3 regions of the Peribacillus sp. NPDC097225 genome follow, and region 2 is predicted to be linked to each of the others. Evidence: riboswitches for the same ligand, from Rfam matches in the RefSeq annotation. Region 2 holds a riboswitch; each other region holds the start of a gene.

Region 1 (4,247 bases), on a different contig from region 2:
CATTTTTTATGATGTTCCCTCTGAGAGATGGAGCCATAACGAGGAAGATATGCAGCTATATGCGGGAGCCGCGAATGAGGAAATCCCTTTTAAGCAGGACACCCAGGATCAGGCACTTTTTCCGATTACTTTATTTCCGGGAAACCGGGTGCTAGTCGTTGGTATCTTGACCTCTCTAGATCCAAAGAAGGAATCAGGTATAGGGGGGAATTTGACACTTTTTCAGAATTTATCTCAATATTTATCGAATCATGGGATATTGGCCTATGTATTCACGGTTGAATCCTTGCTTTCCAACTACATGAAAGGCTTCATCTTTTCTTCACAAACGAACACATGGAATGAGGTAAAATTACCACTGCCCGATATCGTTTATAATCGCATTCCCAAAAGGGGATTCGAAGCATCGGAAAGTTTTCAAGAACTCCTTTCCTTTTTTAAAGAACATCGCATCACTTTATTCAACCCTCATTTTTTGGATAAGTACTTGATGTACGAAGCATTGACGGAAGATGGATCTCTAGCCCGCCATCTTCCATCGACCATAGACCTATCCGACCCTACCCAACTAGCGGACTTCTTACATTTCCACAAACATATTTATTTGAAACCATGCAAAGGAAGCCAAGGTAAGGGCATCTACACCCTGCTAGAAAAACCTGATGGCACCCTCCAATTCAATAGCCTGAAACATCAGGAATTGTACCCTGATTTCTCCGCGTTTTGGGAAGCCAATAAGGCGTCGCTCAAAAAGAGGGGGTATCTGGCCCAACGAGCGGTCATTCCAAAGAAACTGAATGGACACCGATACGATTACCGTATTCTTGTTCATTATGAAAATGGGTTTTATAAAGTGACCGGCAAGGGCGTGAGGATGTCGCAAACCCAGGAAATCACAACCCATACGCCAAGGGGGGGAAAGCTTTTTCCCTATCAGCAGCTACAAACGAGGCCGTTAAACAGGAAGTTGGCGAACATTGCGCAAAGATGTGGAATCATCCTCTCCAGGAAGTTTGGCTTTCTTGGGGAATTCTCCATTGATATCGGGGAAGATACATCCGGTGCTCTATTCATTTATGAAGTCAATTCAAAACCCATGCAATTTGATGAAGAGGAAATTGAAGCGAGCCGCCTACTACATTTAAAAAACCTGTTCATTGAATTAACTTTTCCGAATCACATAAGAAAATAACCTCCATCCTGCTTTTTCCATTATAATGAAATGAGAAACAGCGATATGGAGGTTATACATATGATTACGCATTTTCAATGGAAGCCGTTGCACAAGAATTTACCTGGCTGGAAGATTTCCTTTTACTTCAATAAATTGGCCGTCCAAGCCCTCTATCATAAAGATGGGTCCATTGAGTGGTTAACCAATCCGCCTGTAGAGTCAGAGGAAGAAAAACTCAAGGGCATGATTCATGATTTAATGGTGTACCACGTGTACGACTAAATAGAATAAAGAATCCCTCTTTGGCTAACACTAATAAAAAGCCAAGGAGGGAGTTCATTTGGATAAAGAAAAGATTACATTTCTGAAGGATACCGAGTATGACGGTAAGGATTCTGTATATCTCGATATCGATCGTATCATCAATGAAGGACTTGCTGGCGGAAACGTCTATGAAGCCGCGGACACCTTGAACATTGAGGAAGCCCATGACTTTCATGATGAAACGGAACCGAACATCAATAAAGATTGAAAACAAGAGCTTCCCTTATGGGCGGCTCTTTACTTGATTTCTTGATAGCCGAATATTTCTAGATTCACTTGGCTAAAGGCTCTTTCAAGATTTGCTTCGTATTCTTTCCTATCTTCTACGTTTTTGCCATGAACCTGGATTTCCTCAATCAAGCTTGCTCGGCAATCATCTAAAGATATCATTTCTTCCACACAAAAGTTACGCATGATTTGCGCTTTTAAATAGTCCGTAAAATGCTCAACTGTACCAAACAATGATATGGCCCCCTATGATAGCTGTCCTGTCTAATTAACAGGATTCTTTTTGAATGTTGTCCAATATGGACTTGTAAAAAACAAAAAACAACTTCCCATTCAGAAGTTGTTAGAGTGCAAACGAAACATAACAAAAATGACCATGATTCCCCATTTTTCTACAAAAATAAGAAAGCATGTTCTTGCTAATTTTTCGCACTTAACACCCCCTATCCTCGTAGGTTTCTGGCGTTGTGCTAAAAACGGGCAGGTCTCCTGGCTCATGATCATCGCTTTTCGAACCTTCCCATCTTTTCTTGCAAAAAAGACAGTGGCATTCCTTCGAATCGCTCTCATTTACAGTTGCGGGACAGCGTCGGATTCTAACCGACTTCCCTTTTAAGCAGATAAGCTACATGTTCTTATCTGCACCCATTTCTAGACGAAATACTATTTTTCAGTTTAACTGTATCAAATTTTCACTAGGATTACAATGAGGCTCCCGCCTTGTTCTTCGACCCTATCCCCCATCCTCTTATTCATCATTTCTTCCTTTCCTCTGAATACAACCTACTCTCTTTCAGTATCGATGTAATGATATGCTCCGAATCCCATTCATGACCGGATATCTCGATAAGCGGATACCGATTAGGCAACACGTTTTGCTGAATTTCATGGACTTCCAATCCTTGATCATGCAAACGCAAAATTTCACCGCGCAGATTTTCCAAGTAGCTGAGCTTTCTTTCAAACATTTCCTTCCCGTTCGGGACATACCCGGCGTGGCAGCAAAAGACCTCTACAAAATCATACCGAAGCAGTTTCTTGATGGATTCCATGATGAACGGAATTGATTCCTCCCTTAAAACGAGCTTTGTTTTCGGCGTTACAAACAGGTCACCCGAAAACAGCATGCCATTACTATGATTCAGGTAAACCATATGGTCCCTCGAATGCCCTGGTGTAAAGATTGGCTCCCATGTTTGAGTGCGTGAATGGACGACCCCTCCCAATGGTTCTGCCTTGAAGGCATCCCTGTCTCCCCAAAAAACTCTGCGGTAATCGGGATATTCGGCATCCTTTGCACAAATATCGAGGGACATCGGATGAATATAGATGGGGACGTTCCTATGTTCCTGTATCCATGCGGCCCCACCCGTATGGTCTTCATGATAATGCGTCAGCGCCACCATATCATAATCAGCGGTTTCAAAGAATGGAGTAAGTTCCTTCAACAAGATTTTTGCCCCCGTATCAACTAACATGCCATCGGTTAAGAACACATTCACGCTCATGCCTGATTTGTTTCCTTCCGGTGTCCCTTTTACGCAAACCACATCGTTTATCGTTTTCATTTCCAGCATGACTTTCCACTCCAATCATTTTTTTGGAAAACCTCATCATCCTTTATTTTCTAATTCACTTACAATAAATGTATTATCTCTCCATACTTTTTACAAGTATAATATTTTTTCTAATGATGGGAGTGATCAAAGTCCATATTCTTACGCAGACAGGCCATGTAAGATCCGGGACGTTCCGTGTAACTTAGCAAATGGCCACTATAATCTGGGCAAGTAGATCGTTTGATTCATAATCTTGATAAAATTCAAAAAATAATTGACATTACTGTATTTAACAAATAATATAGATTATATTAAAAAAATAATAAAATACTAAAATAGTAATTAACTTATCAAGAGTGACTGAGGGACCAGGCCCTATGACGTCCGGCAACCGCCCCACATCGGGAATGGTGCCCCTTCCTGCAGAATGAAATACCATTCTGAAAGATAAGACGGGATATAATTTCGCTGCCTCTTTCTGAATGATAGAGGTAGCTTTTTTATGTATAAGGAGGATAGCATCATGATTGAAATTCGTTCAGTTCGAAAGGAATATATCTCGAAGAATACCCGAGTTATCGGAGTGGATAATGTATCTTTAACCATTCAAACGGGGGAGGTTTATGGGATTGTCGGGTATAGCGGCGCGGGAAAGAGTTCATTGATTCGCTGTCTGAATCTTCTTGAGCGTCCGACCAATGGTAGCATCATCATCGATGGCGTCGACTTAACAACCTTATCAAGCCAGGAGCTTCGCAAACAACGCCAGAAAATCGGCATGATATTTCAGCATTTTTCCCTAGTCAGTTCCAAAACGGTTTTTGACAATATCTCCTTCGCCTTGAAAGCCGCCCATCAACCAAAGGAGGTCATTACTAACCGCGTTCTGGAACTTTTGGATATCGTTGGCCTTCGGGATAAAAAAGATGTTTATCCGGCTCAACTCAGTGGCGGACAAAAAC
Region 2 (4,247 bases):
CCCTTTTGAGTGTGTCTTTATTTGAATAATTGCGGATATATGGTCTTTGCAGTTAGTTCTACGGCTTCTCCGATACGCGGTCCGGGACGTGACATGACGTCTTCGCTAAGCTGATATACTTGGTCTTCCTTCACGGCGCTGACATCTTTCCAACCTTTACGGGATTTGATTTCATCCACAGCATTGTCCACATAGCCTACGGTTGTGATGATGGCATCCGGGTTGCGCTTGACGACTTCTTCATCTGCTATTTTCGCCCAGCCCTTTTGGTCGGCAAAGATATTTTCGATACCGGCAGACGCCAAGATCTCTTGCTGGAAGGTTTCAGCTCCCGCTGTATAGATTTCCGGAGAAGGGCTGATTTCGAAATATGTTTTTTCTTTAGAATCGACACTCGCCACTTTTTCTTCAACATCTTTGATTTGTTTTTTTATGTTTTTGACTAGGTCATCCCCTTGGTCCGTTACGCCCATGACTTTGGCAATTTGATCAATATCGCTATATACATCATCAAAGGTCACGGCTGATTTAATAATGAAAATGGGAATTCCCGCATCTTCAAGCGGCTTTAATGCTGCTTCATCGCCAATTGTGTAGGCAATGATGGCATCCGGTTTCAAAGAGATGATTTTTTCGGAATTGATCGTCATCGAATCAGAGACACGCTCGACATCTTTAGCTTCCTCAGGATAGTTATCGAAATCTGTCGCTCCAATCACCTTATTCCCTACACCAAGGGCATATAAAATCTCCGTATTACTGGGTTGAAGTGAAACGACCGTTTCCGGAACCTTATCAAATGTGATTTCTTTTCCACTATCATCGGTGACGGTATAGGATTTGACTTCTTCAGTTGTTGCAGGATCTTTTTTCTCTATCGATTTCTGATCATCATTCGAGGCACATCCTGTAAGGAAAAGGGCGACCATCAGAAGGGCAATCCAACTGGATCTTACTGTTCTTATCATGTTTTATTCCTCCGTTTTCTTTTTCATTGTTTTGGTTGGATAGGATTTGCTGATAAAGGGAATCTCTTCGACACCCAGTTGTTTATTGACATAGACAGCCATCACGAATAGAACATTGGCAAGCAAATGAGCATAATCAAAAAGAATCGCGGGCACATCTTTTTCCGTACTGACTTTATGCAAGGCACGGACGGATTTCTTGGCTTCACTACGGCAAGTATGCAAAATACAGGCTGCCGTCGATCCTTGGGGTAGCACAAATGTTTCGATGCGTTCTTTCACTTCAGCGACATAATAGTCATAGATTTCACTTAGGCGGTTTAGACCGTCTTCGGTTATGGCCAATTTCCCCCGGGCAGAACCATTTAAATGATAAGCCATCGGCAACAGTTCCAATAAATCCCTGTAGACTTCAGGAATCTCTTTCGTGAACGACGCTGCCAGTCCCATTTGAGTCGTCAATGAATCGGTGCGAATTTCATAATCAACGGTTGAAACTGATTCGCGCATGAATGGGTAGCATAAAAAGCGGGCATCCTTCTTTTCCATAATTTTTCCTCCTTTTTAATAATGTGAATGACCTTCGTATTGCTTTTCGGCGCAAAAGAAAAAGCCGACCAAAGGTATTGGTCGGCAAACAATCATCTATGTATCTCGAACGGAAAAAAAGATGGAAGATTGCCGTACAATCCTCCTAACTTCCGAAGAGCAAAATACGATAAAAAAAAGGCAGGTCTCCTGGCTCGTGCATCATTTTACTCTAAGAACCTTCCCATTTGGATTGAATGAATGGTATCGTGCGTGCGGATTCATTCACAAACAGTGGCATATTTCTTATTTCATTAGCACTTACAGTTGCGGAAACAGCTTCGGTTTTACACCGAATTCCCTATTAAGCTGACAAGTCAGCACCTATTTTCTGCAAGGTTTATATTCACTTAGTACCAGTCTATCATAATTAATTACTTAAATAGTGAAAAGATTTCAAGAAATCTCTTTTATAGGGGTATTATTCTAGTAAACTCACTTTGTAAGGATAAATTGGAGGTTAATGTAAAATGGATGTCGAATAAATAAGGGTTAAGCATGAGTGATTTACATAATCATGGGAGGTAGAGAATGGTTTATAAACAAGTGAATCAGAAACTGGATATGATTTTGGAAAACATTGAAAAGGTCATTATTGGAAAAAGAGATATAGCAGAACTAAGTCTTGTGGCGCTCCTTTCTGGTGGACATGTCTTATTGGAAGATGTCCCGGGCGTTGGGAAGACCGTCTTGGTCAGGGCGCTAGCGAAGTCCATCGGGGCGGATTTCAAACGGATTCAATTCACGCCTGACTTGCTACCGTCCGATGTAACGGGGGTATCGATTTTCAATCCGAAGGAACAAGAGTTCATCTTTAGACCGGGGCCAATCATGGGCCATATTATTTTGGCCGATGAAATCAATCGGACATCGCCGAAAACGCAATCCGCCCTACTTGAAGGAATGGAAGAGGCAAGCGTGACGGTGGATGGTGTGACAAGGAAACTGGAACAACCGTTTTTCGTCATGGCCACTCAAAATCCAATTGATTACGAAGGCACATACCCACTTCCAGAAGCACAGCTAGATCGTTTTTTATTGAAAATGAAGATGGGGTATCCGGAAGTGGCAGAAGAGATAGAAGTGTTGCATCGGGCCCAATATACGGCTCCGATTGAAGAATTGGAATCCGTGATTTCGTTAGAGGAACTGATAGATTTGCAGATAGAGGCAAAGGCCGTGATCGTGGATGATACGATAAAGACGTATATCGTCGAGTTAGCCAATCAATCACGTAAGCATGAAAGTGTATATCTTGGGGTGAGCCCACGTGGATCGATTGCCCTAATGAAGGCAGCCCAAGCCTATGCGCTCCTAAAGGGAAGGGATTACGTTCTACCTGATGATGTGCAGCATTTGGTTCCGTTCGTTTTTACCCATCGGCTAATCCTTAATCCGGAAGCGAATTACTCGGGGGTGAATGCTGACATGGTGATACATGAGATAGTGGCTACGACGCAGGTACCCGTGAAGAGGGCCGTGACCTAATGCGGAATGTGCTTACCATACTGAAGAAAAACAGGAATGTCTGTGGGATCATAGTGCTTATGCTCATTTCCTTTTGTTTTGCGATGTTTCAAGGCGGGTTTATCAGTTGGTTCATTTTCTATACCTTTTTGCCGTTCGGTGCGTACTCTATGATTCTGCTGTTTTATCCACTTCAGGCTTTTGAAGTGGAGAGAAGAATTAGTAAACACGAATGCCAGGCCGGAGAGTCGGTAGATATGACATTGGTATTCTCCCGGAAAAACAGACTGCCTCTTTTATATATGGTGGTAGAAGAGGATTTGCCGATGGAACTGGAAAAGAAAACATTGGTTTTTCCAGGATTTAAACAATCCTTCCAATTGACATATACCCTGGAGAATCTGCCAAGAGGAGAACATGTCATCCAATCGGTTCGTTTCAAAATAGGGGACTTCTTTGGACTCTATGAAAAAGAAGCGACAGTGCATGCCCCTTTGAAACTCACCGTTTTCCCGGCTTATCAGGAGTTGAATTATAAACAGTTGGAGCATGTCTTCGATCAAGGACAAGTTGGTACGACGAAAAAAATACAGCGGGAACATTCGGTCGTGTCCGGAATCAGGGAGTATCAGCCGGGTGATCAATTATCCTGGATAAATTGGAAGGCAACGGCCCGAACAAGTGAAATCATGACGAAGGAATTTGAAGTGCAGAAAAACTGCGATGTATTTATTATGCTTGATGAGTACGCCTCTCCCTTCTTCGAAGAAGCTATCGTACTTGCGGCCTCTTTGGTGCATGCCTTGATAAAGAAGGGTATGGATGTTGGGTTAACCAGTACGGGATCAATGGAGGTCGTACCGGCTAAAGGAGGCAGTAAACAGAGGAGAAGACTCTTTTACCGTCTTGCAAAATCAAGGGCCACACATACAAGCGTCTGGAATGGAAAGAAGAACAAGGGAGTTGTACCATCCAACGCTTCTGTAATATTCATTGTGTCCGAATTAACGATGGAAAAGATAGAAGGTTGGAATGCATTTACCGGAAATAAAGCGATGACGGTATTTTGCGTGAAAAGTCAGGGAGACTTCACGGGTGAGGAAATACGTGCGAAGTCGGTGGCGTTGGCTCGTGGAATAAAGTTGGTCTTCTTTGAACAGGGTCACCTTCAAAATGAACGAACCGAGGTGAAGGCAAATGAACGCTGATTCTACCAAATCGGAA
Region 3 (4,247 bases), on a different contig from region 2:
GGAAATCACATCAGCGTCCAGGGAAGAGATGACATCCATGAAGCTATTGAAATCACAATAGCACATATGGGTGTGAATTTGTGTTGTGTCTTCGACGCTCGAAGTGGAAATCAGGAATGAATGGACCGCCCAGTTTAAGTACTCATCACGGTCGCTTTTTTTCAATGGAAGGCCTTCACGCAGGGCTGGTTCATCGACTTGGATCATTTTGATCCCTGCTGATTCCAGTGCCTCTACTTCTTGTTTCAAGGCCAATGCCAATTGATAGCAGATATTTTCCCGTGAAATATCGTCACGGACGAACGACCAGTTCAGAATCGTAACAGGACCGGTCAGCATTCCCTTCACCGTTTTTTTCGTCAAGGCTTGTGCATACACACTTTCTTTGACCGTCATCGGATCGATGAAATGGACATCTCCATAGATAACGGGAGGTTTGACACAGCGGGAGCCGTATGATTGAACCCAGCCTTTTTCAAGGAAGACGAAGCCGCCCAATTTATGGCCGAAAAACTCGACCATATCGGTTCGTTCAAACTCGCCGTGCACAAGGACGTCCAATCCGATTTCTTCCTGGATATCAATCCATCTGCCAATCTCCTCGTTCACGAATGCTTCATATTGATCAGCCGTCCATTCACCGCGTTTGAATTTCCCGCGGGCCTGTTTAACTTCCGCGGTCTGCGGAAAGCTTCCAATTGTCGTGGTTGGAAGGAAGGGCAGGTTGAAATACGCCTGTTGTTTTTGATAGCGCTGTTTAAATGGCAGGGTACGGCCATGGGATTGCTGCTTCGCCTGTTCGACAGCGGATTGAACGTCTTTATGGTTTCTGGCCTTTGAATTATTTAAGGTCTGCCATGCAGCTTTGTTTGCCGTCACCTTTTCTTCGATTGATTCTGGACCTTCGTTGTTTCCTCTGACCAAAAGTGTGATTTCTTCTAGTTTCTCATCAGCAAAGGCAAGGGCTTCTTTCACTTCGCTAGCCAGTTCTGTCTCGTTTCGAACCGTCACTGGAACATGTAGCAGGGAGCAGGAAGGTTGAAGCCAAATTCGATCTTCGGCTACGTGTTTCGTAATGGACTCGACCAACTTGATTTTTTTCGTCAAGTCAGAAAGCCAAATGTTTTTCCCGTCAATCACACCGGCCCCAAGTATTTTATCTTGCGGGAAACCGACTGTTTGAAGATTGCTGAGATTTTTTCCTTTGTCATGGACCAAATCAAGGCCGATTCCTTGAACGGGCAAGTCGATCACTTCTTGGTAGTGTTCTACAGCATCAAAGTATGTTTGCAGCATGATGTTCAGGTTGGGGACAGCTTCGTTCAATTTTTCATACAGGTATGTAACAGTTTTCATCTCGTCTTTGGAAAGGGAAGAAACAAGGGAAGGTTCATCGATCTGCACCCACTTCACGCCTTCTTGTTCCAGCTCTCGCAAAATTTTTGTGTATAAAGGCAACAGGCTCAGGATGATGGCCGGAAGATCACTTTTTTCATAGCCCTTTGACAAAGAAATGAATGTGTAAGGTCCGACTATAACCGGTTTCGTATCGATTCCTAGTTTTTCCTTGGCTTCGCGGTAAGCGGCGAGCGGCTTGTTTTCTGTCAACGTAAGCTGGGACTGTTTTAGCTCTGGAACGATATAGTGATAATTTGTATTGAACCATTTCGTCATTTCGGAAGCGACTTCATCCTTGTTCCCACGGGCCATTGAATAATAAACGGAAAGGGGGACCGTGCCACCCTTATAAGCCGAATAGCGTTCTGGCACCAGGCCGAACATGACGGACATATCGAGCATTTGATCATATAACGTAAAGTCGTTGACCGGGATGATATCGATGCCTTGATCTTTTTGTTTTTGCAAATTGCCTAAACGGATCGCTTCCAATTGCGCCATGAATTCCGTTTCATTTAATGTTCCAGCCCAATAGGCCTCTAATGTACGTTTCCATTCACGATCTTCACCGATTCGTGGGTACCCTATATTACTACTTTTCAACACATCCATCTCCTTTTAATGAAATAACAACAAAAAAAGCACCCCTAACCGTCAAAAGAGAAAGTTAGAAATGCTTAAAATAAAGGGGCACGAAAATACCCCTTATCATTATAAGGTCCCTAACACTTCCCTATCTCCCGTAGGTTAAAACAGTGTTGTCGAAATAGGCAGGTCTCCTGACTCAGGGAACTCTTACTTAGCACTAAGAGCCTTCCCAATCCAAAAGGACCAGTGGCATCAAACAAAAGCGCTATACATTCCCATTACAGTGGCGGGACCGTGCCGGAATTACACCGGACTTCCCTTTTAATCCTAAAAGCTTAGGAACCTATCTCCACATATGAAATTCATAAAAAACTCCGTCCGCATAAACACGGACGCTGAAATTTACAAAATATTATAAAAACTTAACCCATCTTAGCATACCCCGACCAAATGGGTCAACAAGGAAAAAGTCGGGAAATGGGGTCTGACCCCCACCATGTGGCACGAGATCCCATGCTGTATCTATGTTTCCTAGATGGTGCAGCAGCTGGGAAATAGGGTCTGACCCCTAAAACGAGCATATATTGACTCGCAAAAGAGTATGTATAAGGGAAGTGGGTTGTTTTTGAAATGAGGCGTGGGGGATGACCTTTTATATTTTGATTGTGGGGATTATCTTTTGCATGGTGATGAGCATTCGGACCTTATTTCTTTCTGAGTCGGAGGCAAAGAAGTTTTCTCTTGAAGATATGCTGTGGCTCGGCAATTTATATGCGACATTATTAGTCGGTTTTGCACTGATTTATTTATTATACGAGCTTCAGAATCATTCGGTGATTCTTGATATGGGCAATCGCTTGGATGGGACCTTTTCCGAGCAGCTGAAGACTTCATTTTATTTTAGTGCGATGACGATGTTCTCCGTCGGATACGGGGATATCTCCCCAATCGGTATTGGCCGGATGATCGCGACAATCCAAGCATTCATTGGCTATACGCTACCTGCGGCATTTGTGATCAGGGCTGTCATCGATTTTGAACAGAAGGAAAGAAAGAACAAGAAATGAAAGTTGTGTTTCTTTCAATTATTGGGTACGCTTACCATGATGAAAGAAATGGAGGGTTTAGAATGACGGTCGAAATTGGAGAAAAAGCACCAGACTTTCAATTACCAGCAAACAACGGAGAACAAGTTACCCTATCAGGGTTCAAGGGTAAACACGTTGTATTATATTTTTACCCAAAAGACATGACACCCGGTTGCACGACGGAGGCTTGTGATTTCCGTGATGCTAATGAACAATTCGAAGAGCTTGATGCTGTCATCATAGGCATTAGCCCGGACCCGGTAACACGTCATAAAAAATTCATTGAAAAACATGGGTTGCCTTTCCTGTTGCTTGCTGATGAAAAGCAAGAAGCCGCTGAATTATATGGCGTATGGAAATTGAAAAAGAACTTCGGTAAGGAATACATGGGCATTGAGCGTTCGACTTTCCTGATTGATAAGGAAGGAACGATCGTTAAAGAATGGCGTAAAGTCAAAGTAAAGGGCCACGTCGAAGAAGCGTTGGAAACTCTTCGTGACCTAGAAAAATAAGGTACAGGCTAATGAAGGATGAGCGACTTATCAAGCTTGCCAAGCAGCTGATTCATCATTCACTGAGGCTGCAGGCGAAAGAGCGGGTCTTGATCCGTGGGCCTGTTGCAGCAAAGGCCCTATTGAAGGAACTGATTGACGAAGCCTATAGAATGGGGGCCTATCCTTATGCGGAACTTGAAGATGACGAAATTACCAGTCATCTGCTAAAAGGGAATGTTAAGGAACAGCTCGATACCTTATCGAAATGGAATTATAAGAAATACGAAGATGTGGATGCAGTCATCATCATATCGGGCGATGGAAACGAAGGGCGAGGAGTGAGTGTCCCTCATGAGAGATATCGCCTTCAGGAGGATGCCATGAAAACGTCCACCATGTTCTTCGTCAATAACCGGCGCTGGGTGTTACTGAATTATCCGACCATTGGTTCTGCAAAAAAATCCGGCATGAGCCTTGAACAGTATGAAGATTTCTTGTTAAACGTGTGCACACTGAATTATCACAAAATGGAAAAGTCCATGAAGCCTCTAAAGGATTGGATGGATCAAACGGATCAAGTCCGGATCATATCGCCGGGGACTGACTTGGCTTTTTCCATTAAAAATATCCCCGCTGTCATTTGCGCTGGTAAAAACAATCTTCCAGATGGTGAAGTGTT

Evidence for each region. Region 2 has a riboswitch for cobalamin ahead of ACIQXH_RS18680 (hypothetical protein). Riboswitches for the same ligand answer to the same signal wherever they lie in the genome.
Region 1: another riboswitch for cobalamin. It lies ahead of ACIQXH_RS11200 (hypothetical protein); the one in region 2 lies ahead of ACIQXH_RS18680 (hypothetical protein).
Region 3: another riboswitch for cobalamin. It lies ahead of metE (5-methyltetrahydropteroyltriglutamate--homocysteine S-methyltransferase); the one in region 2 lies ahead of ACIQXH_RS18680 (hypothetical protein).

What each region holds. Positions count from the first base shown of each region.
Region 1 covers NZ_JBIWDJ010000003.1:224,054-228,300, reverse strand. Annotated here, with positions in the region: gene ACIQXH_RS11215 (YheC/YheD family endospore coat-associated protein) at 50-1,192, shown strand; gene ACIQXH_RS11210 (YheE family protein) at 1,253-1,456, shown strand; gene ACIQXH_RS11205 (hypothetical protein) at 1,515-1,706, shown strand; gene ACIQXH_RS11200 (hypothetical protein) at 1,736-1,960, opposite strand; cobalamin riboswitch at 2,189-2,390, opposite strand; gene ACIQXH_RS11195 (MBL fold metallo-hydrolase) at 2,482-3,303, opposite strand; SAM riboswitch class I at 3,630-3,739, shown strand; gene ACIQXH_RS11190 (methionine ABC transporter ATP-binding protein) at 3,809-4,247, shown strand, end outside.
Region 2 covers NZ_JBIWDJ010000010.1:9,427-13,673, reverse strand. Annotated here, with positions in the region: gene ACIQXH_RS18685 (ABC transporter substrate-binding protein) at 18-968, opposite strand; gene ACIQXH_RS18680 (hypothetical protein) at 972-1,517, opposite strand; cobalamin riboswitch at 1,680-1,899, opposite strand; gene ACIQXH_RS18675 (AAA family ATPase) at 2,088-3,044, shown strand; gene ACIQXH_RS18670 (DUF58 domain-containing protein) at 3,044-4,231, shown strand; gene ACIQXH_RS18665 (transglutaminaseTgpA domain-containing protein) at 4,221-4,247, shown strand, end outside.
Region 3 covers NZ_JBIWDJ010000007.1:3,905-8,151, reverse strand. Annotated here, with positions in the region: gene metE (5-methyltetrahydropteroyltriglutamate--homocysteine S-methyltransferase) at 1-2,010, opposite strand, end outside; cobalamin riboswitch at 2,151-2,348, opposite strand; gene ACIQXH_RS16900 (potassium channel family protein) at 2,631-3,053, shown strand; gene bcp (thioredoxin-dependent thiol peroxidase) at 3,116-3,586, shown strand; gene ACIQXH_RS16890 (aminopeptidase) at 3,598-4,247, shown strand, end outside.